Regions from separate parts of the Pseudomonas sp. A39 genome, predicted to be linked through region 3. Evidence: predicted binding sites of a transcription regulator. Region 3 holds the regulator's gene; each other region holds the start of a gene.
The links. The regulator sigma-54, encoded in region 3, starts transcription at its own class of promoters, with help from an activator protein. The targets are predictions, from matches to a motif close to ANTGGCATNNANNTTGCTNT.
Positions count from the first base shown of each region.

Region 1 (7,883 bases), on a different contig from region 3:
CATCGCTCGCCAAGTGATCCAGCGCGAGCTGGTGCTGGACTCCAGCCATATCGAAAGCGTGATGCGCGAAGCCCTCAAGCTGCTGCCTCTGGGCGTCGGCAATGTGCGGTTGTACATCAACCCGCAGGATTTCGAACAGGTCAAAGCCCTGCGCGAGCGCCACGAAGAAACCTGGCGCATCGTCGAAGACGCCGCGTTGCAGCCCGGCGGTTGCCGCGTCGAGACCGAACACAGTCGCATCGATGCGACGGTGGAAACCCGCATCAGCCAGATCATGGCCAAGCTGCTGGACCAGGTGCATGAGCAGGTTCTGAACCCCGCCGAGCCTGACCTGAGCGTGGACCTGGACGCCCCCGATGCGCCTTGATCGCACCAGCTTCGCCAAGCGCTTGAGCGGTTACGCCGAAGCCACAGCGTTGCCCGGCCAGCCTATCCTCGAAGGGCGCCTGTTGCGCATGGTCGGCCTGACCCTCGAAGCCGAAGGCCTGCGCGCCGCCATGGGCAGCCGCTGCATGGTCATCAACGACGACAGCTACCACCCGGTGCAAGTCGAAGCCGAAGTGATGGGTTTTTCCGGCAACAAGATTTTCCTGATGCCTGTCGGCAGCCTGGCGGGCATTGCCCCCGGCGCCCGCGTGGTGCCCTTGGCCGACACCGGCCGCCTGCCGATGGGCATGAGCATGCTCGGCCGCGTACTGGACGGCGCCGGTCGCGCGCTGGATGGCAAGGGCGGCATGAAGGCCGAAGATTGGGTGCCGATGGACGGCCCCACCATCAACCCGCTCAACCGTAACCCCATCAGCGTGCCGCTGGACGTGGGCATTCGCAGCATCAACGGATTATTGACGGTCGGTCGCGGCCAGCGTCTGGGCCTGTTCGCCGGTACCGGCGTGGGTAAGTCGGTGTTGCTGGGCATGATGACGCGCTTTACCGAGGCCGACATCATTGTGGTGGGCCTGATCGGTGAGCGGGGCCGTGAGGTGAAGGAATTCATCGAGCACAGCCTCGGCGAAGAAGGCCTCAAGCGCTCCGTCGTGGTCGCCTCGCCGGCGGACGATGCGCCGCTGATGCGTTTGCGCGCCGCGATGTACTGCACGCGCATCGCTGAGTATTTTCGCGACAAGGGCAAGAACGTCCTGTTGCTGATGGACTCGCTCACGCGTTTTGCCCAGGCCCAGCGGGAAATCGCCCTGGCCATTGGCGAACCGCCTGCGACCAAGGGTTACCCGCCGTCGGTGTTCGCCAAGTTGCCCAAACTGGTGGAACGCGCCGGTAATGCCGAGGCGGGCGGGGGCTCGATCACCGCGTTCTACACGGTGCTGTCCGAAGGCGATGACCAGCAGGACCCGATTGCCGACTCGGCGCGGGGCGTGCTCGACGGCCACATTGTGTTGTCGCGGCGTCTGGCCGAAGAAGGGCACTACCCGGCCATCGATATCGAAGCGTCCATCAGCCGGGTGATGCCGGCGGTGGTCACCCCGGAACACATGGCCCGCGCGCAACACTTCAAGCAACTGTGGTCGCGCTACCAACAAAGCCGCGACTTGATCAGTGTCGGCGCTTACGTGGCCGGCGGTGATCGCGACACCGACCTGGCCATCGCCCTGCAACCGCAGCTGGTGACCTACTTGCGCCAAGGCCTCAACGACAAGATCAGCATGGGCGAAAGCGAAGCGCACCTGCAGTCGATCTTCGCCCCCGCGCCGGGCGGCTAAGCCATGGCCAACAGCCGCGCCGCACGCCTGGCTCCGGTGGTGGACATGGCCGAAAAGGCCGAGAAAACCGCCGTTCAGCGCCTGGGTTATTTCCAGGGCCAGGTGCGCCTGGCGGAAAGTAAACTCGGCGATCTGGAGCGTTTTCGCGGTGAATACCAGCAACAATGGATCGAACGCGGCGCCAAAGGCGTATCGGGCCAGTGGTTGATGGGTTACCAGGGCTTTCTCAACCAGTTGGAAACGGCCGTCGGCCAGCAACGCCAGAGCCTGGCGTGGCACCAGAACAACCTCGATAAAGCGCGCGAGAGCTGGCAAGCGGCGTTTGCCCGGGTCGAAGGCCTGCGCAAGCTGGTGCAGCGCTATATCGATGAAGCGCGGGCACTTGAAGACAAACGCGAGCAAAAGCTGCTCGACGAACTCTCTCAGCGCCTTCCACGGCAAGAACAGTATTAAGGCGCGGGCTTACCTGCGATGACACACGCGTGTAGTGAGCGGGCTTGCCCCGCGCTGGGCTGCGAAGCGGCCCTAAAACCTGACACCGCGTTTTACCTGAATAACCCAATGGCCTTTTTGGGGGAGGCTTCGCCCCCCAGCGCGGGGCAAGCCCGCTCACTACAAATAGTGCATAGCCCATACACATTTGATGTGTTGTGTTGCCCATAGCCGGTTCACCTGCTAAACCTTGTGTCATTGCCAATGACAAGGAAGCAGTCGCATGTCAGTCGAGTCAGATGTATCCCTGGATGGGAAGAAGTTGACGATTTCAGTCAAAGGGCGGTTCGATTTCGGTAGCCATCAAGCCTTTCGTGACGCCTACGAGCGGTTTTACAAGGTGCCCGAGATCTACGTGGTGGACTTGAAGGAGACCACGTATATGGACAGCTCTGCGCTGGGCATGCTCCTGCTGTTACGTGACCATGCCGGCGGCGATGAGGCCGAGGTTCAGGTCGTCAACAGCAACTCCGACGTGCGCAAGATCCTCGCCATTTCCAACTTCGACAAATTGTTCGACCTCACTTGAGCGTCCTGGCCCCGGTTGCGCAAGCGCTGAGTGTATTGATCGCTGAAGACAGCGCCGCCGATTTGCTGTTGCTGTCGACCATTATCCGGCGCCAGGGCCACCAGGTGCTCACCGCCACCAACGGTGCGCAAGCGGTCGAGGTGTTCATCCGCGAACGGCCACAACTGGTGTTGATGGATGCGCTGATGCCGGTGATGGACGGCTTTGAAGCTGCGCGGCAGATCAAGCAGTTGGCGGGGGAGGCGCTGGTGCCGATCATTTTCCTCACGTCACTGCGCCAGAGCGAGGCGCTGGCGCAGTGCCTGGATGCGGGGGGTGATGACTTCCTGCCCAAGCCTTACAACCCGCTGATCCTGGCAGCGAAGATCAACGCCATGGACCGTTTGCGCCGCCTGCAGGCCACGGTCTTGCAGCAGCGCGACCTGATCGCCAAGCATCACGACTACCTTCTGCATGAGCAGCGGGTGGCCAAGGCGGTGTTCGATAAGGTCGCTCATTCCGGCTGTATCAATGCCGCGCCGAATATCCGCTACCTGCAGTCGCCCTACGCGCTGTTCAACGGCGACCTGCTGCTGGCCGCCTACACGCCGTCCGGCGATATGCACGTGCTGCTCGGCGACTTCACCGGCCACGGCTTGCCGGCGGCGGTGGGCGCCATGCCCCTGGCGGAGGTGTTCTATGGCATGACCGCCAAGGGCTACGGCCTGGCGCAGACCCTGCGCGAGATGAACGCCAAGCTCAAGCGCATCCTGCCGGTGGACATGTTCTGCTGCGCCACCCTGTTGTGCCTGAGCACGCAGCGGCGGGTGGTGGAGGTGTGGAACGGCGGCATGCCTGACGGGTATGTGCATGAAGTCGCGACCGGCAAGCGTACGCCGCTGGCGTCGCGGCATCTGCCGTTGGGGGTGCTGTCGGCCGAAACCTTTGATGACCGCACCGAAGTCTGGCCCATGGCCCTGGGCGACCGGGTGTTCCTGTTGTCCGATGGGGTACTGGATACCGCCGACGCCAATGACCAACTGTTCGGCGCCGAACGCTTGCAGCAGGTGTTCGCCGCCAATCGCGAGCCTGATCGTTTATTTGAAGCGATCGAACAGGCCCTGGCGGCGTTTCGAGGTGAGGCGCGGGATGACGTGAGCATGGTGGAAATCACCCTGCAAGCCGGGCCGCCACTGCGTGCCAGCGGGCCGTTGTATGCCGACAGCGGGCAGTCGTGCCCGCTGGATTGGTCGGTGAGTTTTGAATTCCGCGCCGAGACCTTAAAGCGTTACAACCCATTACCGTACCTGCTGCAACTGCTGCTGGAGATCCACGGCCTGCGCGAGCAGAGCGGGGCGCTCTACAGCGTGATGGCCGAGTTGTACTCCAATGCCCTGGAGCATGGCGTACTGGGCCTGGATTCGCGGCTCAAGCGCGATGCCGACGGGTTTGCCGAGTATTACCGCCAGCGCAATGACCGCCTGGCGCAGCTTGATAGCGGCCATATACGCGTGCATGTGCAGGTGGTGCCGACCGAGACGGGCGGCACGATGACCCTGCGTGTCGAAGACAGCGGGCTTGGTTTCGACGTGGAACAGGTGCTGGCGCGGCCGCTGGATATCGACCGTCTGTCTGGCCGGGGCTTGAGCCTGGTGCGTCAGTTGAGCAGCGCTGTACGCTGGTCCGATGGCGGGCGCAGTGTCTGCGTGGAGTTTTCCTGGGAGGCTCTGGCATAATCCGTCGATTCTTGATCAAGGAGCGAGCAAGTGGTTGATCTACATCTGGACCCTGATGTGTTGTCGGGTTTGCAGGAAGTCATGGAGGGTGAGTATCCCAAGTTGCTCGATACCTTTCTTGATGACTCCCAGAAACGCGTCGAAGCGTTGCGTAAGGCCAGGGATGATGCCAAGGCGTTGGGGCGGATTGCACATAGTTTCAAGGGGAGCAGTGGGAACCTTGGCGCGGTGCGGTTGGCGCAGTTGTGCCAGCGGCTGGAGGTTGAGTCGGTTGGGGCTGGGGCTGGGATTAGTGATTTGGGGGAGTTGGTGGACCAGATTGATCGGGAGTTTGCGTTGGTGAAGCCGTTGTATGAGACGGAGCGGCAGCGCTTTCAGATTTGAGTTGAGGTTGTGTACATATCCGTTGCTGCGGTAACGGCCACTTAGGGGGGCCGCGCTTACAGTGGCTAACCCGTCGTCCTGCCGGGTTCTTACTGTCGATCTCGGTTAAATGTGGGAGGGGGCTTGCTCCCGATAGCAGTGGGGCAGTTGCAGAGGTGTTAGCTGACACACTGCAATAAGCCCCCTCCCACCGTTTGATCTCCATCCATCAGGTAGATATCAGCCTGCTTATGATCGTGATCTGGGGCACACCGAGCCCAGGCGAGGTGCCGAGTGTTGGGGCGGACCCCTTTCATCCGTTACCCACACAACGGATAGGTACACCGTAAAATCAAAACCTGGCCCAACTCTTGCTCTACCTCTAGATACTGCATCCCCGATCCCCATGCAGTGGAGACCTTTACCTATGCCAGTCGCCCCGAATTCCCTCCTGCAGGCTGCCCCCGCGGCCAAGCCTCAAGCGCCCGCCGCCAATCAACCGGCGGTGGCTGCGGACCCACGGGACAAGGGCCCTGGCTTCGCTCAAGTGTTCGCCAGCCAAGGCGCCAAACCCGCAGCCAAAGCCGACGACAACTCGCCCAAACCCACGCGGGACAAGCCTTCCGACGCCAGCGCCAAGCCGGCATCAGGCAATGACAAGCCTGCCGCCAGCACACCAGCGGTTGCCGATAGCGGCAATACCTTGCCTGCCAGCCCGCCGGCCAAGACCGACGACAGCGCCAGCAAAGATGACGACGCGCCGGCCGATCCGACCTTGGTGCAGCAGCCTCCGGTTGACCCGGTGGTCGACCCGGCATTGATTGCCACCGTCACCCCGGTGGCCGTGCCGGTGCCGGTTGAGACCCCGGCGCCCGTCACCACAGCCAAGGATGACAACACTCAGCCGGTGGTTGCAGCGCCGGTCGCCGCGACCGAGGCGGCCAAGCCGGCCTTCGATCCGGAGGCCGACCCCTTGGACGCCATGCCGGCCGTGCGCCTGGCGATGGAGCAGGGCGGGCATGTGTCGGCCAGCAGCCAGGCCTCGGCGAAGGCCGCACCGGCACCGACCCAGGATCAGCCGACCGCCGCGCAGAACTTTGCCGCTGGCCTGGCCAATATGGTCGACCAGCAAGCGACCAAGGACAGCACCGACCAGGGCGGCGACAAGGCGTTCAGCGGGCTGATCGAAGATGGCCTTAAAGATTTGAAGAACGCCAGCAGCGACACCCGTGTCGATGACTTCGCCAACCGTCTGGCGGCGTTGACGCAAGCGGCCACGCCGAAAACGGCGAACGCTTTGCCGCCGGTGACCAATGCGCCGTTGGCCATGCACCAGAGCGGTTGGACCGATGAAATCGTCAACCGTGTGATGTACCTGTCCAGCGCCAACCTCAAGTCGGCGGAGATCCAGTTGCAACCCGCTGAGCTTGGTCGCCTGGATATCAAAGTCAACATGACCGCCGACCAGCAGGCCCAAGTCAATTTCATGAGCGCCCACCCGGTGGTGCGTGAAGCGCTGGAAAGCCAGTCCGGCCGTCTGCGGGAGATGTTTGCCCAGCAGGGCATGGGGCAGGTGGACGTCAATGTCTCCGACCAGTCCCGTGGCCAGGAGCAGCAGCAACAACAGGCCCAGACCCGTGGCGTGAGCAGCAGCGGCGGTCGGGGTGGCGATAACGGCGACAGCGTTAGCCCTGTTGATGTGGCTGAAGCGGTAGCGCCGGTAACGTCGACGGTGATCGGCTCCAGCGCCGTCGACTACTACGCCTGATCTGATTTTTGCGCCGGATGAAATGTGGGAGGGGGCTTGCTCCCGATGAGGGGTTGTCAGCTGAAACATGGGTGACTGATACACCGCTATCGGGGGCAAGCCCCCTCCCACAATTTGACTTGCCGCGTCCTTACGTCCCCCACTTCAGACAACTCTGGCATAACACTTGCTCTTGCCTTTCCGTAGATCTATGAATCCCCGAATAGTGACGGATTATTGGCATGGCGAAGAGCGACGACGCAGCAAAAGCACCCGCAGGCAAAGGTAAGCTCAAGCTTATCCTGTTGATAGTCCTGGGCCTGCTCCTGGCCATCGGCGCTTCGGTGGGTGGCACCTGGTACATCATGCACAGCAGCGCCAGCAAACCGGCCCCCGCTGCCGAAACCGCCAGCAACGTCAAGCAACCGGCAATCTTCGAGCCGATGCTCCCGGCCTTTGTCGCCAACTTCAATCAGAACGGTCGTCAACGCTACCTGCAGGTGAGCATCACCTTGCTGGCGCGCAACCAGTCGGACCTGGATGCCCTCAAGGTGCATATGCCGGTGATCCGCAACAACCTGGTGATGCTGTTCTCCGGCCAAAGCTTCGACACACTCGCCACCCCGGTGGGCCAGGAAATGCTGCGCCAGAAGGTCACTGCCAGCGTGCAGGAAGTGGCCCAGAAAGAGCTCGGCAAAGTCGTGATCGAGCAGGCGCTCTTCACTAACTTCGTATTGCAGTAGGATCACGACATGGCCGTGCAGGACCTGCTGTCCCAGGATGAAATCGACGCACTGTTGCATGGCGTCGACGATGGTCTGGTACAGACCGAAATGGCTGCCGAACCCGGCAGTGTCAAAAGTTATGACCTGACCAGCCAGGATCGCATCGTCCGTGGACGCATGCCGACCCTGGAAATGATCAACGAGCGTTTTGCCCGCTACACCCGTATCAGCATGTTCAACATGCTGCGCCGTTCTGCGGACGTGGCGGTGGGTGGCGTGCAGGTGATGAAATTCGGTGAATACGTGCACTCGCTGTACGTGCCTACCAGTCTCAACCTGGTCAAGATCAAGCCGCTGCGCGGTACCGCGCTGTTCATCCTCGACGCCAAGCTGGTGTTCAAGCTGGTGGACAACTTCTTCGGCGGTGACGGCCGTCACGCCAAGATCGAAGGCCGTGAATTCACCCCCACCGAGTTGCGGGTAGTGCGCATGGTGCTGGAGCAAGCCTTCATCGATTTGAAGGAAGCCTGGCAGGCAATCATGGAAGTCAATTTCGAGTACATCAACTCGGAAGTGAACCCGGCCATGGCCAACATC
Region 1 covers NZ_JBYVMD010000003.1:147,483-155,365, reverse strand. The annotation lists gene fliH (flagellar assembly protein FliH) at 1-367, shown strand, start outside; gene fliI (flagellar protein export ATPase FliI) at 357-1,715, shown strand; gene fliJ (flagellar export protein FliJ) at 1,719-2,168, shown strand; gene AC3ZU9_RS03565 (STAS domain-containing protein) at 2,431-2,736, shown strand; gene AC3ZU9_RS03560 (ATP-binding SpoIIE family protein phosphatase) at 2,733-4,451, shown strand; gene AC3ZU9_RS03555 (Hpt domain-containing protein) at 4,482-4,835, shown strand; gene AC3ZU9_RS03550 (flagellar hook-length control protein FliK) at 5,242-6,582, shown strand; gene fliL (flagellar basal body-associated protein FliL) at 6,804-7,304, shown strand; gene fliM (flagellar motor switch protein FliM) at 7,314-7,883, shown strand, end outside.
Region 1: AC3ZU9_RS03550 (flagellar hook-length control protein FliK) is a predicted target of sigma-54. The motif match lies at 5,173-5,192, and genes of this name have one in related genera.

Region 2 (7,883 bases), on a different contig from region 3:
AACACGAGGGTGACGTCAGCTACACCTACACCCAGTTCAATGCCCCGTTCCCCGTCACTAATCGTGACTCGATTCTCAAAATCACCACCTCGAAGGGCGCTGACGGCAGCGTGACCCGAACTTTGCTGGAGGTCCCGACCTATCAGCCAGAAGAAAAAGGCTTCGTACGGGTTGCTCAAGTAGAAGGTTTCTGGAAACTGGTGCCAAAGGGCGACAACCAGACCGAAGTCACTTACCAGGTGCACACCGAACCAGGTGGCAGCGTGCCTTCGTGGTTGGCCAACAAGTTTGTGGTGGACGCGCCGTTCAACACCTTGAAAGCCTTGAAAGAACACGCCGAAAAATAAGCGCAGTTGATCGGGTGTCTCCGACCTTGGGTGGAACGTTTGCCAAGCCCCCAAGGTCCAGATAGAGGTAAGCCCACACACGGGTTTTATCGAGGAGGCACCGATGCAAAAGTGGCAGATTACCTTTGTTGATGATCACGGCGTGCAGTCCGTTGAACAGTTCACCTGTGACCAGAAGCCCAGCCTCGAAGATGCGGCACACATGATTCGCAACAAACTGGTGCCCGTCGCCGCCGAACTGGACCTCAACGACCTGGAGGGCCGCAAGCCCGAGCCTACGGTCAAGATCCTCAAAGACCAGAACAGTATCCAGATCCTCGACATCTCTCCTGCCGCCTGAATATTCCCTGTCCACCCTTAAAGGGCCTCTGGTGGAGGTGATAGCTTCGCGCTACTCTGCAAATGAGATCAGCGAATGAATCGCTAAGGTCTGGTCTTGTCAGCTACATGCTTGTTTTCCAGCGGTGATGTTATTGCCGTAGTCCCCACGCCAGTACGGCGTGGGCTTCGGGAAGCACGGAAAGTCTATCCATCAATTTGAGGAGCACTTTTCATGAGCACAGCCTATCAAGAAGACATCAGCACCAACGTTCTGCGCCGCATGAAAGAGGGCGGCTTCGACTTTTCGCGTTTTCACCCCATCGAGTTCTACGCCATTTTCCCGGATGAGGAACGGGCGCGCAGGGCTGCGGGTGAGTTTCGCGGGGAATCCCTGAATGCCCAGGTCAGTGCGCGCGACGATGGCGCCTGGTACCTGGAACTGAGCAAAATCATGTTCGCTACCTACGACGGCATAGGAGACTTCGAGCAAGACTTTGAGGCGGTGGTCGAGCCGCTGGGTGGGATCATCGAGGGATGGGGCGTGAAGCAGGAGGTGCGTGGGTTACCCATGTAGCAGTTAGCAGTATGAGAACCACAGCGTATCGGCTGACCTTTGGGTCGGCCGATTTTGTTTGTGCTGTAGGAAAACTACTCGGAACTTGTAGCCCACTTTTCTGCACCAAAAAAAAGCCACCCAGAGAGGGTGGCCTAAAGGGAAGAGCGGTGGGCTGAACCTGTAGGACGCATCCTGTTCAGCAGATGGTTGTGATTATCCGCAGGCTTGGCCGGGCAGTGAAATCAACTCTGGCTATGCTGTTGATAGTCAAAGCCCGCATTGCGATGAAGCGTGGGGCTGTGCACCGGGCATTCTGCGCACCAGGACGGTGCGGTCAGATTTTTATGTTTATTTAACTCACTGATTTTTAAGTGTTTATGCCGCTGGCACGGGCCTTGCGATGGTTCTCGCGTCCGGGTGACAAGGAGTTCGGCATGATCCGCACTTATTACGATGAGATGTACGATGGGGCAGGGCAGGTCCGGCCTCATTACCGCGAGTTCGCCCGCTGGTTGGCCGACACGCCTGCTGAACTGCTGGCGCAACGCCGGCGCGAAGCCGATTTGCTGTTCCACCGCGCCGGGATCACCTTCACGCTCTACGGGGACGAGCAGGGCACCGAGCGCCTGATCCCCTTTGACACCATCCCACGCAGCATCCCCGCCAGCGAATGGCGGATTGTCGAGCGCGGCTGCATCCAGCGGGTCAAGGCGCTCAATATGTTTCTCGCCGACCTGTATCACGAACAACGCATCATCAAGGCCGGGATCATCCCCGCCGAACAGGTCCTGGCCAACGAGCAATACCAACTGGCCATGCAAGGCCTGGACCTGCACCGCGACCTGTATTCCCACATCTCCGGGGTTGACCTCGTACGCGATGGCGACGGCACGTACTACGTGCTGGAAGACAACCTGCGTACACCGAGCGGCGTCAGCTACATGCTCGAAGACCGCAAGATGATGATGCGCCTGTTCCCTGAACTGTTCGCCGCCCAACGCATCGCGCCCATCGATCACTACCCCAACCTGTTGCTGGATACCCTGAAAAGCTCCAGCCCCCTGGACAACCCCAGCGTGGTGGTATTGACCCCGGGTCGCTTCAACAGCGCGTTCTTTGAACATGCCTTTCTGGCCCGTGAAATGGGCGTGGAACTGGTGGAAGGCGCCGACCTGTTCGTGCGCGATGACCGCGTCTTCATGCGTACCACCGATGGCCCCAAGGCCGTGGACGTGATCTACCGTCGCCTTGATGACGCCTTTCTCGACCCCTTGGCCTTCAACCCGGACTCCATGCTCGGCGTGCCCGGCCTGCTCGCGGCCTACCGCTCCGGCAATGTGGTGCTGGCCAATGCCATCGGCACCGGGGTGGCGGATGACAAGTCGGTGTACCCCTTCGTCACCGAGATGATCCGTTTTTACCTGGATGAAGAACCGATCCTGAAGAATGTTCCGACCTTCCAGTGCCGTAAGCCCGACGAACTTTCCCACGTATTGGCCAACCTGCCCGACCTGGTCGTGAAGGAAACCCAAGGCTCCGGCGGCTACGGCATGCTGGTGGGCCCGGCGTCCACCGCAGCGGAAATCGAAGCCTTCCGTGCCCGTATCAAGGCCAAGCCCCACGCCTATATCGCCCAGCCGACCCTGTGTTTATCCACCTGCCCGACGTTTGTCGAAAATGGCATTGCGCCCCGCCATATCGACCTGCGCCCGTTCGTGTTGTCCGGCAAGGAAACCCGTGTGGTCCCCGGCGGCTTGACCCGCGTTGCATTGCGCGAAGGCTCGCTGGTGGTCAACTCGTCCCAGGGTGGCGGCACCAAAGACACGTGGGTGGTCGAGGACTGATGCCATGTTGAGTAGAACTGCCTCGGATTTGTACTGGATGTCGCGCTACCTTGAACGCGCGGAGAACCTCGCGCGCATGCTCGACGTCAGCTATTCGCTGTCGCTGATGCCCCAGGATGGGCGCGGTGATGGCCTGCATGAACTGGCCATGCCGCTGTTGATCACCGGCACCCTGGAGGATTACCACGCACGTCACGGTGAATTGCACGCTGAACGCCTGCTGCACTTCTTTGCTCTGGATGCGGCCAACCCGGCCAGTATCTACAGTTGTCTCGGCGCCGCGCGGGCCAGCGCCCATGCGGTGCGTGGGCGAATTACCGCCGACATGTGGGAAAACATCAACGCTACCTGGTTGGATATTCGTGATATCGCCCAGCAGGGCCTGAGCCGTTATGGCATGAGTCGGTTCTGTGAGTGGGTCAAGGAGCGTTCCCATCTGTTCCGGGGCGCTACCTACGGCACCATCATGCGCAACGATGCTTTCCGCTTTATTCGCCTCGGCACGTTTATCGAACGCGCCGACAACACGCTGCGCTTGCTGGACGCACGCTATGAAATGGCCGGTGACCAGGCCGAAGCCGTCACCGATGGCACTGCGCATGCCTACTATCAATGGAGTGCCTTGCTGCGGGCCTTGTCGTCGTTCGAGGCCTACACTGAGATTTATCGCGATGCACCCGGCGCCCGGCAAGTCGCTGAGTTGCTGCTGCTGCGCGCCGATGTGCCGCGCTCACTGCGTGCCTGCAGCGAAGAGATTGACCAGATCCTGGCCAGCCTGCCCGGCATCAACGGCCGCCCGGCCCAGCGCCTGGCCGCCGAGATGGATGCGCGCCTGCGCTTTACCGCCATTGATGAAATCCTTGAGGAAGGCCTGCACGCCTGGCTGACCGACTTTATCCCCTTGGTCCGCCAATTGGGCGACGCCATCTACAGTTCTTACCTGGAGGCCGCATGAGACTCTCCATCAGCCACGAAACCACCTACCACTACGAAGACCAAGTGCGCGCCAGCATCCAGTACCTGCGCCTGACGCCCCATGACAGCGAGCGCCAGCATGTGCTCAGTTGGCAACTCGACCTCCCGCGTCCGGTGCGTGCCCAGGTGGACCCGTTCGGCAACATCCTGCATGTGCTGACCCTGGATGAACCCCACGACGCCATCATCATCGGTGCGCGTGGCCAAGTGGACATCGACGAACTGCGCGAGGCCGAACACGAGAGCCAATCGGCCTTCCCGTTCTTGCGCTGCACCCGCCTGACCGAGCCCGATGAAGCGCTGCGCGGCTTTGCCGACCAGCATTGCCATCAACGTCGCGATCGCACGGCGTTGATCGACCTGATGCATGCACTTAACCAAGCGATGGTCTACACGCCGGGCGCGACCGAAGTCGACACCTGCGCCGCCCAGGCCTTCGCCGGCCGTGCGGGCGTGTGCCAGGACCACACCCACGCGTTTTTGGCCTGCGCACGCAGCCTGGGGATCCCTGCGCGGTATGTGTCGGGGTATTTGTATTCCGAGGACAGCGCGCACCTGGCCAGCCATGCCTGGGCCGAAGCCTGGCTGGATGACGCTTGGTACAGCTTTGACGTGACCAACCAGCTGGCCCGCCCGGAGCGGCATTTGAAACTGGCGGTAGGGTTGGATTACCTGGATGCCTGCCCGGTGCGCGGCATGCGTCGCGGTGGCGGTCATGAGCAGATGCACGCGAAGGTGTTCGTGGCGCCGACGCCGGTGATTTCCGTCCAGCAGCAATAGCGTGATCGCGGGTCTGCCAGAGGTTTTGTGGCTTGTAGTGAGCGGGCTTGCCCCGCGCTGGGCTGCGAAGCGGCCCTGATCAAGCAGAATGCGGTGCATCAGGTATTGCCGAGGCGCCTGGATCAGGGCTGCTTCGCAGCCCAGCGCGGGGCAAGCCCGCTCACTACAAGGGCTGTTTACGCGCGGCCATGTGCTTTAGATACTCAACCAATAAATCCAGCTCGTTGTCCGGCAACACGCTGGCGGCGAATGCCGGCATCTTCGCCTGTGGCCAATGCCGCAGGCTCTGCGGGTCACGGATATAGCGCTTGAGGAAATCACCGCCAAAATACTCGGTAGGGTTATAGGGGACATTCAGGTCCGGCCCCACCTGCGCATCACCGGCGCCATTGAGCCGGTGACAGGCCAGGCAGTTTTTCTGGAACAGCGCAAAGCCCTGGTTGATCGGGTCATTGGCCGCCAGCGTCGGGTCGGGCAACAACGCCGGAAAACGCTCCGCCACGGTCTTCAACTGCTTTATCCCGGAGATCTGGAACGGCCACTGCTCCGGGCTGATAGACCCGGCTTGTGGGTCGGTCCACACCAGGTAGAACGGCCCGGCACTCGGTTTGCCATCCGCCAGTGCGGGCCATGGCTGGGCGGGGTCCTCCACCGCGAGCCAGGCGCGTGCACCGTGGTTTTCCAGCAGCGGCGCAGCCGTGAGTTCGGCGGCGAATCCATCGAGGGCAACGGCTTGCAGGTGGCTCTCAGGTTTCAAACCCGGTAGGAGCACCGCCAGCGGCACTGCACGATAGGTCATGGTGCGCTTGTAGGACACGTCATCAACGATCTGCACCGTTTGCGCTTGCGGGTGCTTGAGCAGGTCGGCGGTCTGCCAGGTCTTGCGGGTGTGGTCGAGTTCGACGGTCAATTGCGCGGCTGAAGCGGGAAGGCCGATCAGCAAGGCGAGGAGGGCAAGGATGGCTTTCAAGATGCAGGCTCGAATCAACGTGGCGATTGGGCTCACGATACCGGAAATCGGCGCGTAAAAAGACAGCCCCTGCAGGACCGCTATGCGCAATGTCCCGGCAGGCGCCGCCAAAAACTGCAAACCCTGTTCTGTTGCACGGAATGGGGCCGTGGAGGGGTCACCCAATAACCTTGGTTAAGTTGGGCAAGATCAAAATCAGTGTGGTGGCGAACAGAATGAGTCCCGCCTGACGTACTTTCGAATGTTTAAACATGGCTGACTGCCTTTTGTTGTTATTCCTGAGCGTCAAATACGTGCCGGTTTTATTTCAGTATGGCGAGATGACGTGTCACTTTTCTTACGGCTGCTCCAGCAAAACCCGGCAGCAACTTCTTACTGATTCAACCTTAGAGCCCTCGTTCTTCTTGGCTTAGACCCATTTCATATCAGCTAATCAGCATTTCAGCTTAAAAAGGCATGAGGCATAACGCCATCTTGGCGCCAATGCCTTGGCTAGACAGCTAAAACGATTAATCAGGTAATTACCTTAGGAGGCTACCGTTCGTCCGAGCGAGGGGGTCAAAAGCAATGAGCGCATCCGTCATTGAAACCGTGTCAATCGGGCCTAAGGTAGAGGCACACCTGCACAGCGGTTCGAGGACGTCATGACCCAAGCTTTGATCTTTGATGCGATACGTACGCCCCGTGGCAAAGGCAAGTCGGACGGCGCCTTGCACAGCGTCAAGCCGGTTAACCTGGTAGCCGGTTTGCTCACCGCCCTGGCCCGACGCAGCGACCTCGACACCCAACAAGTGGACGACATCGTGCTCGGTTGCGTGACCCCGGTGGGCGACCAGGGTGCGGACATCGCCAAGACCGCCGCCCTGGTGGCCGACTGGGACATCAGCGTCGCAGGCGTCCAGATCAACCGCTTTTGCGCGTCTGGCCTGGAAGCGGTCAACCTGGGCGCGATGAAGGTGCGCTCCGGCTTCGAAGATCTCGTTGTGGTCGGTGGCGTCGAGTCCATGTCCCGCGTGCCCATGGGCAGTGACGGAGGCGCCTGGGTGCTCGACCCGCAGACCAATCTGCACAGCCACTTCACCCCACAGGGCATCGGCGCGGACCTGATCGCTACCCTCGAAGGGTTCACCCGCGAGGACGTCGACGCCTTTGCCCTGCATTCACAACAGAAAGCGGCCAGGGCACGTGCAGACGGTTCCTTCAACACGTCGCTGATTGCGGTGCGGGACCAGAACGGCATTGTGCTGCTCGACCATGATGAATTTATTCGCGGCGACTCCACCCTTGAAGGCCTTGGCAAGCTCAAGCCCAGCTTCGAAATGATCGGGCAGATGGGCTTCGATGCCACTGCGCTGCGGGTCTACAGCCATGTGGAGCGCATCAACCACGTACACACGCCGGGCAACAGCTCCGGCATCGTCGATGGCGCCGCGTTGATGTTGATCGGCTCCGAGGCCAAGGGCCGCGAACTTGGCCTGCAGCCCCGGGCGCGTATTGTAGCCACGTCGGTCACCAGCACTGACCCGACCATCATGCTTACCGGCCCCGCGCCTGCCACGCGCAAGGCCCTGGCCAAGGCTGGATTGCGCGTTGAAGACATCGACCTGTTCGAGGTCAACGAAGCGTTTGCCTCGGTGGTGCTCAAGTTCATCAAGGACATGCGCATCGACGCGGCACGGGTCAACGTGAACGGCGGCTCTATCGCCATGGGCCATCCGCTGGGCGCCACCGGCTGCGCGATCCTCGGCACCCTGCTCGACGAACTGGAAGTGCGCCAGCAGCGCTACGGCCTGGCCACCTTGTGTGTCGGCGGTGGCATGGGCATCGCCACCATTATCGAACGCCTCTGAGCCCAAGGAATCTGTCATGACCCAAGCCATTCGTTACGAAAAAGGCCAGGACGGCATCGTCGTGCTGACCCTCGACATGCCCGGCCAGAGCGCCAACACCATGAACAGCGTGTACCGCGAGGCCATGGCGGCCACGGTCGAACGCCTGGAGGCGGAAAAAGACGGCCTTGCCGGGGTGGTCATCACCTCGGCCAAGAAGACATTTTTTGCGGGTGGCGACCTGAATGAACTGATCAAAGT
Region 2 covers NZ_JBYVMD010000029.1:62,371-70,253, forward strand. The annotation lists gene AC3ZU9_RS20865 (START domain-containing protein) at 1-347, shown strand, start outside; gene AC3ZU9_RS20870 (hypothetical protein) at 451-687, shown strand; gene AC3ZU9_RS20875 (ribonuclease E inhibitor RraB) at 901-1,242, shown strand; gene AC3ZU9_RS20880 (circularly permuted type 2 ATP-grasp protein) at 1,659-3,068, shown strand; gene AC3ZU9_RS20885 (alpha-E domain-containing protein) at 3,073-4,023, shown strand; gene AC3ZU9_RS20890 (transglutaminase family protein) at 4,020-4,823, shown strand; gene AC3ZU9_RS20895 (c-type cytochrome) at 4,987-5,793, opposite strand; gene AC3ZU9_RS20900 (acetyl-CoA C-acetyltransferase) at 6,438-7,643, shown strand; gene AC3ZU9_RS20905 (3-hydroxyacyl-CoA dehydrogenase NAD-binding domain-containing protein) at 7,660-7,883, shown strand, end outside.
Region 2: AC3ZU9_RS20880 (circularly permuted type 2 ATP-grasp protein) is a predicted target of sigma-54. The motif match lies at 1,607-1,626, and genes of this name have one in related genera.

Region 3 (7,883 bases):
CTATTTCTGTTTCTGACCTGGTGCAAGGATCTAACGATGAGTAACACCCGTATCGAACGCGACAGCATGGGCGAACTGCAAGTGCCTGCCGAGGCCCTGTATGGTGCGCAAACCCAACGCGCGGTGAACAACTTTCCGATCAGCAACCAACGCATGCCGGCGCAATTCATCCGCGCCCTGATCCTGGCCAAAGCCGCTGCTGCCAAGGTCAACGTCGATCTCAAGCAAATCAGCGAAGGGCAGGGCAAGGCCATTGTCGATGCCGCCCAGGGCTTGCTGGAAGGCGACTTCATGCAGCACTTCCCGGTGGATATCTTCCAGACCGGCTCCGGCACCAGCTCCAATATGAACGCCAACGAAGTGATTGCGACCCTCGCCAGCCGTGTGCTGGGCGAGTCGGTCAACCCGAACGACCACGTGAACTGCGGCCAAAGCAGCAACGACATCATTCCAACCACCATCCACGTCAGCGCCGCGTTGGTCTTGCACGAGCAAACGCTGCCGGCCCTGCTGCACCTGGTGCAGGTGATCGAGCGGAAGGCTGAAGAGGTTCACCCGTTCATCAAGACCGGCCGCACGCACCTGATGGACGCCATGCCGGTGCGCATGAGCCAAGTGCTCAACGGTTGGGCGCAGCAGCTCAAGGCCAATATCGGTCATCTGCAGGACCTTCTGCCGAGTCTTCAGGCGCTTGCCCAGGGCGGCACGGCGGTCGGTACCGGGATCAACGCCCACCCTGAATTTGCTGCGCGTTTCAGCCAGCAACTGAGCAGCCTGACCGGCGTGAAATTCACCCCCGGCAAAAACCTGTTCGCCTTGATTGGCTCCCAGGACACTGCCGTCGCCGTGTCCGGCCAATTGAAGGCCACCGCCGTGTCGCTGATGAAAATCGCCAACGACCTGCGCTGGATGAACTCCGGTCCGCTCGCCGGCTTGGGTGAAATTGAGTTGGAAGGCCTGCAGCCTGGCTCTTCGATCATGCCTGGCAAGGTCAATCCGGTGATTCCTGAAGCGACTGCCATGGTCGCCGCGCAAGTCATCGGGAATGACACGGTGATCACCGTCGCCGGTCAGTCGGGCAATTTCGAGCTGAACGTGATGCTGCCGATCATCGCGCAGAACCTGTTGAGCAGTCTTGAGCTGCTGGCCAACGCCAGCCACCTGCTGGCGGACAAGGCCATCGCCAGTTTCAAGGTCAATGAAGCGAAGCTAAAAGAAGCGCTGTCGCGCAACCCGATCCTGGTCACCGCACTCAACCCGATCATCGGTTATCAAAAAGCTGCTGAAATCGCCAAGAAGGCCTATCAGCAAGGCCGTCCGGTGATTGACGTCGCTCTCGAGCACACCGACTTGCCGCGTAGCCAACTGGAGATCCTGCTGGACCCGGAAAAGCTCACGGCCGGCGGCGTGTAATCACCGACCCTGCTTTGGAGGCTCACCATGGAGCACTGGAAACGCACGATCGAACGGGCCAATCGCTGCTTTATGGCAGGCGAGCTGGTCGACGCTCGCGAGGCCTATTTGCAAGCCCTGGCCCTGGCCCAAGTGTTGTTCGAACGCTGGGCGGATGCCGACGAAGCAGTGGCGGCGTGCGTCATTTCCCATCACAACCTGGCGGACCTGCACCTGCGCCTGAACCAGCCGGAGGAGAGCGCGGAATACCTCTGCGCTATCCACCAGCGCCTGCTGCAGACCATGCAGGACCCGCGACTCAGCCCGCAGTTGCGGGAAGCGGCCCTGCGCCAGAGCAGCAAAACCTACGTCGAGCTGTTGAATTTCATCAGCGATCACGGCGAGTACCCGCGTACTCATCGCTTGCTGGGCGGCACTGCGGCACAGCCGACCACTCCTCAATACGGAGCACATTGATATGACTTACACCTTGCCTGCCTTGCCTTACGCGTACGACGCCTTGGAGCCGCATATTGATGCGCAAACCATGGAGATCCACTACAGCAAGCATCACCAGACTTACATCAACAACCTCAACGCTGCGGTAGAGGGCACTGAATTCGCTGGCTGGCCGGTCGAGAAGCTGGTGTCCAGCGTGCAGCAACTGCCGGAAAAACTGCGTGCCGCCGTGATCAACCAGGGCGGCGGCCATGCCAACCACTCGTTGTTCTGGGCGGTGATGTCGCCCAAAGGTGGTGGCAAACCCGAAGGTGCATTGAGCAAAGCCATTGATGAACAGCTTGGCGGTTTTGATAGCTTCAAGGAGGCCTTCACCAAAGCGGCGTTGACGCGTTTCGGCAGCGGTTGGGCGTGGCTGAGTGTCACCCCGCAAAAGACCCTGGTGGTGGAGAGCAGCGGCAACCAGGACAGCCCACTCATGAACGGCAACACGCCGATCCTCGGCCTGGACGTGTGGGAACACGCCTATTACCTGCTGTACCAGAACCGCCGCCCGGAATACATCAACGCCTTCTACAGTGTTATCAACTGGCCAGAAGTTGCAGACCGCTACCAGGCCGCCGTGGCCTGACATCCACCTTCATAACAAGACCTAAGGCCGACTATGGGCACTGAAACACTGGCGATCAGCAGCGGGCGAATGTTTCGTTATGCGTTTGGCTCGCTGCTGCTACTGGCAGGTACTGCATTGCTGGTGGCCCACGGGCTGGCCTGGCTGGACCTGGAACCGCGGATTCTACGCGCCCTGCAGGGCGGCTCCATTTGCGCGCTCGGCACTGCGCTCGGTGCGGTCCCGGTGCTGGTGATTCGCCATATGCCGGTGGCGTTGAGCGATACATTGCTGGGCTTTGGTGCGGGGGTCATGTTGGCGGCGACGGCGTTTTCGCTGATCGTGCCGGGCATTGCCGCGGCAGAAGGCTTGGGGCTTTCGCCCTGGAGCGCCAGCGGCTTGTTCAGCTTCGGCATCATGCTGGGAGCGTTCGGGCTGTATCTGGTTGACCGCAAGGTCTCCGGTGCCAGTCCGGAAATGCTGGTCGGCACGCCGGATAAACCGGTGATCCCGCCGCGTATCTGGCTGTTTGTGTTTGCCATCATCGCCCACAACATTCCCGAAGGCATGGCGGTCGGTGTATCCGCTGGCGGCGGTATGCCGGATGCCGACAGCCTTGCCATGGGGATTGCCCTGCAAGACGTGCCCGAAGGCCTGGTGATTGCGTTGGTCTTGGCCGGGGCAGGCATGTCGCGGGTCAAGGCGTTCCTGATCGGCGCGGCGTCAGGTCTGGTGGAGCCCGTGTTTGCTGTGCTCTGTGCCTGGCTGGTAAGCCTGGCAGAAGTGCTATTACCGTTGGGCCTGGCCCTGGCCGCTGGTGCGATGCTGCTGGTCGTCACTCACGAGGTGATCCCCGAGTCGCGCCGCAATGGTCACGAAAAGCTCGCCAGCCTGGGTTTATGCATCGGTTTTTGTTTGATGATGGTGATGGACACGGCGCTGGGGTGAGGTCGTTGCGACTTCATCCCGCTTCAAAGGGTGAGTTTACTCACCCTCATCGAAGTAGTTATTGATCAGCGCCACCAGGGCGTCCATCGCTTCCTGCTCTTGCTCACCTTCTGTCTTCAAGTGAATCTTGGTGCCTTTGCCGGCGGCCAGCATCATCATGGCCATGATGCTTTTGCCATCGACCATGGACTCTGGCGTGCGTCCGGCGCGGATCTGGCAAGGAAACTGTCCGGCAACGCCGACGAACTTGGCTGACGCCCGGGCGTGCAAGCCCAGCTTGTTGATGATTTCAATTTCCAGAGCGGGCATCGCGCAGGTGTTCCTTTCAGCTGAGGTCGCGGTGGCGGACCTGGACGTTCTTGAGGGTTTTTTGCAGCACCTGGCCCAGGCGCTCGGTCAGATAGACGGAGCGGTGGTGACCGCCGGTGCAGCCGATGGCAATGGTGACATAGGCCCGATTGCTGGCAGCAAATCGGGGTAACCATTTGAGCAAGTAGCTGGAAATGTCCTGGAACATCTCCTCCACATCCGGTTGTGCAGCCAGGTAATCGGCGACGGGCTGATCCAGTCCGGACTGATCACGCAGTTCCGGCTTCCAATAAGGGTTGGGCAGGCATCGCACATCGAATACCAAGTCGGCGTCGACCGGCATGCCGCGCTTGAAACCAAACGACTCCACCAGAAACGCCGTGCCTGGCTCCGGTTGGTTCAGCAGGCGCAGCTTGATGGCATCGCGCAGCTGGTACAGGTTAAGGCTGGTCGTGTTGATCTTGAGGTCGGCGAGGTCAATGATCGGTCCCAGCAGCTTGGTTTCATCTTCGATGGCTTCTGCCAGCGAGCGATGAGGGCTGCTGAGGGGGTGACGCCGGCGGGTTTCGGAGAACCGCTTGAGCAGTGTCTCTTCGTCGGCATCCAGGTACAGCACATCGCAATGAATGTGCTTGGCCCGCACTTCCTCGAGCAATTGCGGGAATCGCTCCAGGTGGCTGGGCAGGTTGCGGGCATCAATCGAAACGGCGACCAGGGGTTGAGCCAGTTCGGTGTGGATCAACGCGCGTTCTGCCAATTCCGGCAGCAGGCCGGCGGGCAGGTTGTCGATGCAATAGAAACCGTTGTCCTCAAGAACATTGAGGGCGGTACTTTTACCCGAGCCGGAGCGGCCGCTGACGATGATCAAGCGCATGGTTACTGCCCGTTCTGTTCATCCAGGACAACCTGGTACAGCGCCTCATTGCTGCTGGCGCTGCGCAGTTTGTCGCGTACGTCCTTGCGGTCGAGCATGCTGGCGATCTGCCGGAGCAGTTCCAGGTGCGCATCGGTGGCAGCTTCCGGGACCAGCAGAACGAACAGCAGGTCGACCGGGGCACCGTCGATGGCGTCGAAATCGATAGGGGCGTCCAGGTGCAGCAGGGCGCTGACAGGAGTCTCGCAGCCTTTGAGGCGGCAGTGGGGAATGGCGATGCCGTTGCCAAAACCGGTCGAGCCAAGTTTTTCACGGGCAATCAGTGCCTCATACACAGCTTGCGTATCCAGTTCGGGCACTTCACGGCCGATCAGGTTGGCAATTTGTTCGAGGGCGCGTTTTTTACTGCCGCCCGGCACGTTCACGAGGGAACGGCCGGGGGTCAGGATGGTTTCAAGTCGGATCATGGGGGGAGAGTTAACGACCTGTACCTTGCATCAGGTGCAGATTCTTTTCCTTATGCTTTATGAGTTGGCGGTCCAGCTTGTCGTAGAGCGAGTCGATCGCCGCGTACATGTCTTCATGTTCCGCATTGGCGACGAGCTTGGCATTCGGAACATGCAGGGTGGCCTCGATTTTCTGCTTGAGCTTGTCGACCTCCATGATGACCTGCACGTTGGTGATCTTGTCAAAATGCCCCGCAAGCTTGTTCAACTTGCTTTCGGTGTACTCACGCAGGGGCTTGGTAACTTCCAGTTGGTGTCCACTGATGTTGACTTGCATACAGCTTCTCCTTCGTTGCCAGTGCATAACGCGACGGGTAGGAATACCCGCCACTGGTCTGCATTTTAAAACTGCCTGCGCGTCGATCACGCTGCGTTAAAAACAGGCTGATCGCCGCTCGGCGAGTTTTAAAACGCATCCCGGAACGCTGTGGCCCGTCCGTCACATCAAACGCTTACGCTCGCTGGAAGGCGCGATCCCGAGGGATTCGCGGTACTTGGCGACGGTTCGACGGGCGACCTGAATGCCTTGTGCCTCCAGTAAACCAGCGATCTTACTGTCACTCAATGGCTTTTTCTGATTTTCAGCAGCAACCAGTTTTTTGATGATCGCGCGGATCGCCGTGGACGAGCATTCACCGCCTTCGGAGGTGCTGACGTGGCTGGAGAAAAAGTATTTCAGTTCATAAATACCCCGAGGGGTATGCATGAATTTTTGCGTGGTCACCCGGGAAATCGTTGATTCATGCATGCCGACCGCTTCGGCGATGTCATGCAGCACCAGCGGTTTCATCGCTTCGTCGCCGTACTCCAGGAAGCCGCGCTGATGCTCGACGATCTGGGTGGCGACTTTCATCAGGGTTTCGTTTCGGCTTTGCAGGCTCTTGATGAACCAGCGCGCTTCCTGCAACTGGTTGCGCATGAAGGTGTTGTCGGCACTGGTATCGGCGCGACGTACGAAGCCGGCGTATTGCGGGTTCACCCGCAGGCGCGGCACCGATTCCTGGTTCAGCTCTACCAGCCAGCGCTCGTTGTCCTTGCGCACGATCACATCGGGAACCACGTATTCGGCTTCGCTCGATTCGATTTGTGAGCCAGGACGCGGGTTGAGGCTCTGTACCAGCTCGATGACCTGGCGCAGGTCGTCTTCCTTGAGCTTCATGCGGCGCATCAACTGGCTGTAGTCGCGGCTGCCCAGCAGGTCGATGTAATCGGTCACCAGGCGCTGGGCTTCGGCGAGCCAGGGGGTCTTGGCCGGTAACTGGCGCAATTGCAGCAACAGGCATTCGCTGAGGGTGCGTGCGCCGATGCCGGCGGGCTCGAACTGTTGGATGCGGTGCAGGACGGCTTCGATCTCGTCCAGCTCGATATCCAGCTCCGGATCGAAGGCTTCAAGAATTTCTTCGAGCGTCTCGTCCAGGTAACCCTGATTGTTGATGCAGTCGATCAGGGTCACGGCGATCAAGCGATCGGTGTCCGACATCGGCGCAAGGTTCAGTTGCCACAGCAGGTGGCTCTGCAGGCTCTCGCCAACGGAGGTGCGGGTGGTGAAGTCCCACTCATCATCGTCATTGCTGGGCAGGCTGCTGGCGCTGGTCTGGTAGACGTCTTCCCAGGCCGTGTCGACCGGAAGCTCGTTGGGAATGCGTTCGTTCCATTCGCCTTCCTCAAGGTTATCCACCGTAGGGGCGGTTTCCTGGTAGGAGGGTTCCTGCACGTCGGGATTGGGTTTTTGCTCGATATTATCGGCCAGCGGGTCTGCATTATCGAAGTCGTCGCCTTCCTCCTGGCGTTCGAGCATCGGATTGGACTCCAGGGCCTCCTGGATTTCCTGTTGCAGGTCCAGGGTCGACAATTGGAGCAGGCGGATGGCCTGTTGCAGCTGCGGTGTCATCGTCAGCTGCTGGCCCATTCTCAGGACTAGCGATGGTTTCATGGCAGGGGCTTAACACCTTATTCGCCGGCGCAATGCGCCATCCACGACAGGGCGCGTGAGCGCCAAACATAAGCAAATTATATGCCTGATGTCGGGGGCTTTGCCTAGAGCGCGGTAACAATAAAAATCCGGAGGTTTTCATTGACTCCCGCGCACCTTGGCGAACAGCCGTGACACCACGGTGTTTACAGGCGGAACTCGTGACCCAGATACACTTCCTTGACCAGCTCGTTGGCCAGGATGGTGGCGGAATCACCTTCGGCGATCAGCTGGCCATCGTTGACGATATACGCTGTTTCGCAGATATCGAGGGTCTCACGGACGTTGTGGTCGGTGATCAGCACGCCAATGCCCTTGGCCTTGAGGTGATGGATGATCTGCTTGATGTCGCCCACCGAGATCGGGTCGACGCCCGCAAACGGTTCGTCCAGTAGGATGAACTTGGGCGCAGTGGCCAGGGCGCGGGCGATTTCCACACGGCGACGCTCACCGCCGGACAGGCTCATGCCGAGGTTGTCGCGGATATGGTTGATGTGGAACTCCTGCAGCAGGCTTTCCAGCTCCTTGCGACGGCCGTCACGGTCGAGCTCCTTGCGGGTCTCGAGGATGGCCATGATGTTATCGGCGACCGACAGTTTGCGGAAGATCGACGCTTCCTGCGGGAGATAGCCGATACCGGCGCGGGCGCGGCCGTGCATCGGCTGGTGGCTCACGTCCAGGTCGTCGATCAGCACGCGGCCCTGATCCGCCTGGACCAGGCCGACGATCATGTAGAAGCAGGTGGTCTTACCGGCGCCGTTAGGGCCGAGCAAGCCGACGATCTGGCCGCTGTCGATCGACAGGCTGACGTCG
Region 3 covers NZ_JBYVMD010000038.1:15,829-23,711, reverse strand. The annotation lists gene AC3ZU9_RS24110 (hypothetical protein) at 1-44, shown strand, start outside; gene AC3ZU9_RS24105 (class II fumarate hydratase) at 37-1,413, shown strand; gene AC3ZU9_RS24100 (DUF2753 family protein) at 1,441-1,869, shown strand; gene AC3ZU9_RS24095 (superoxide dismutase) at 1,871-2,482, shown strand; gene AC3ZU9_RS24090 (ZIP family metal transporter) at 2,516-3,409, shown strand; gene AC3ZU9_RS24085 (HPr family phosphocarrier protein) at 3,446-3,718, opposite strand; gene rapZ (RNase adapter RapZ) at 3,735-4,592, opposite strand; gene ptsN (PTS IIA-like nitrogen regulatory protein PtsN) at 4,595-5,059, opposite strand; gene hpf (ribosome hibernation-promoting factor, HPF/YfiA family) at 5,070-5,375, opposite strand; gene AC3ZU9_RS24065 (RNA polymerase factor sigma-54) at 5,538-7,031, opposite strand; gene lptB (LPS export ABC transporter ATP-binding protein) at 7,217-7,883, opposite strand, start outside.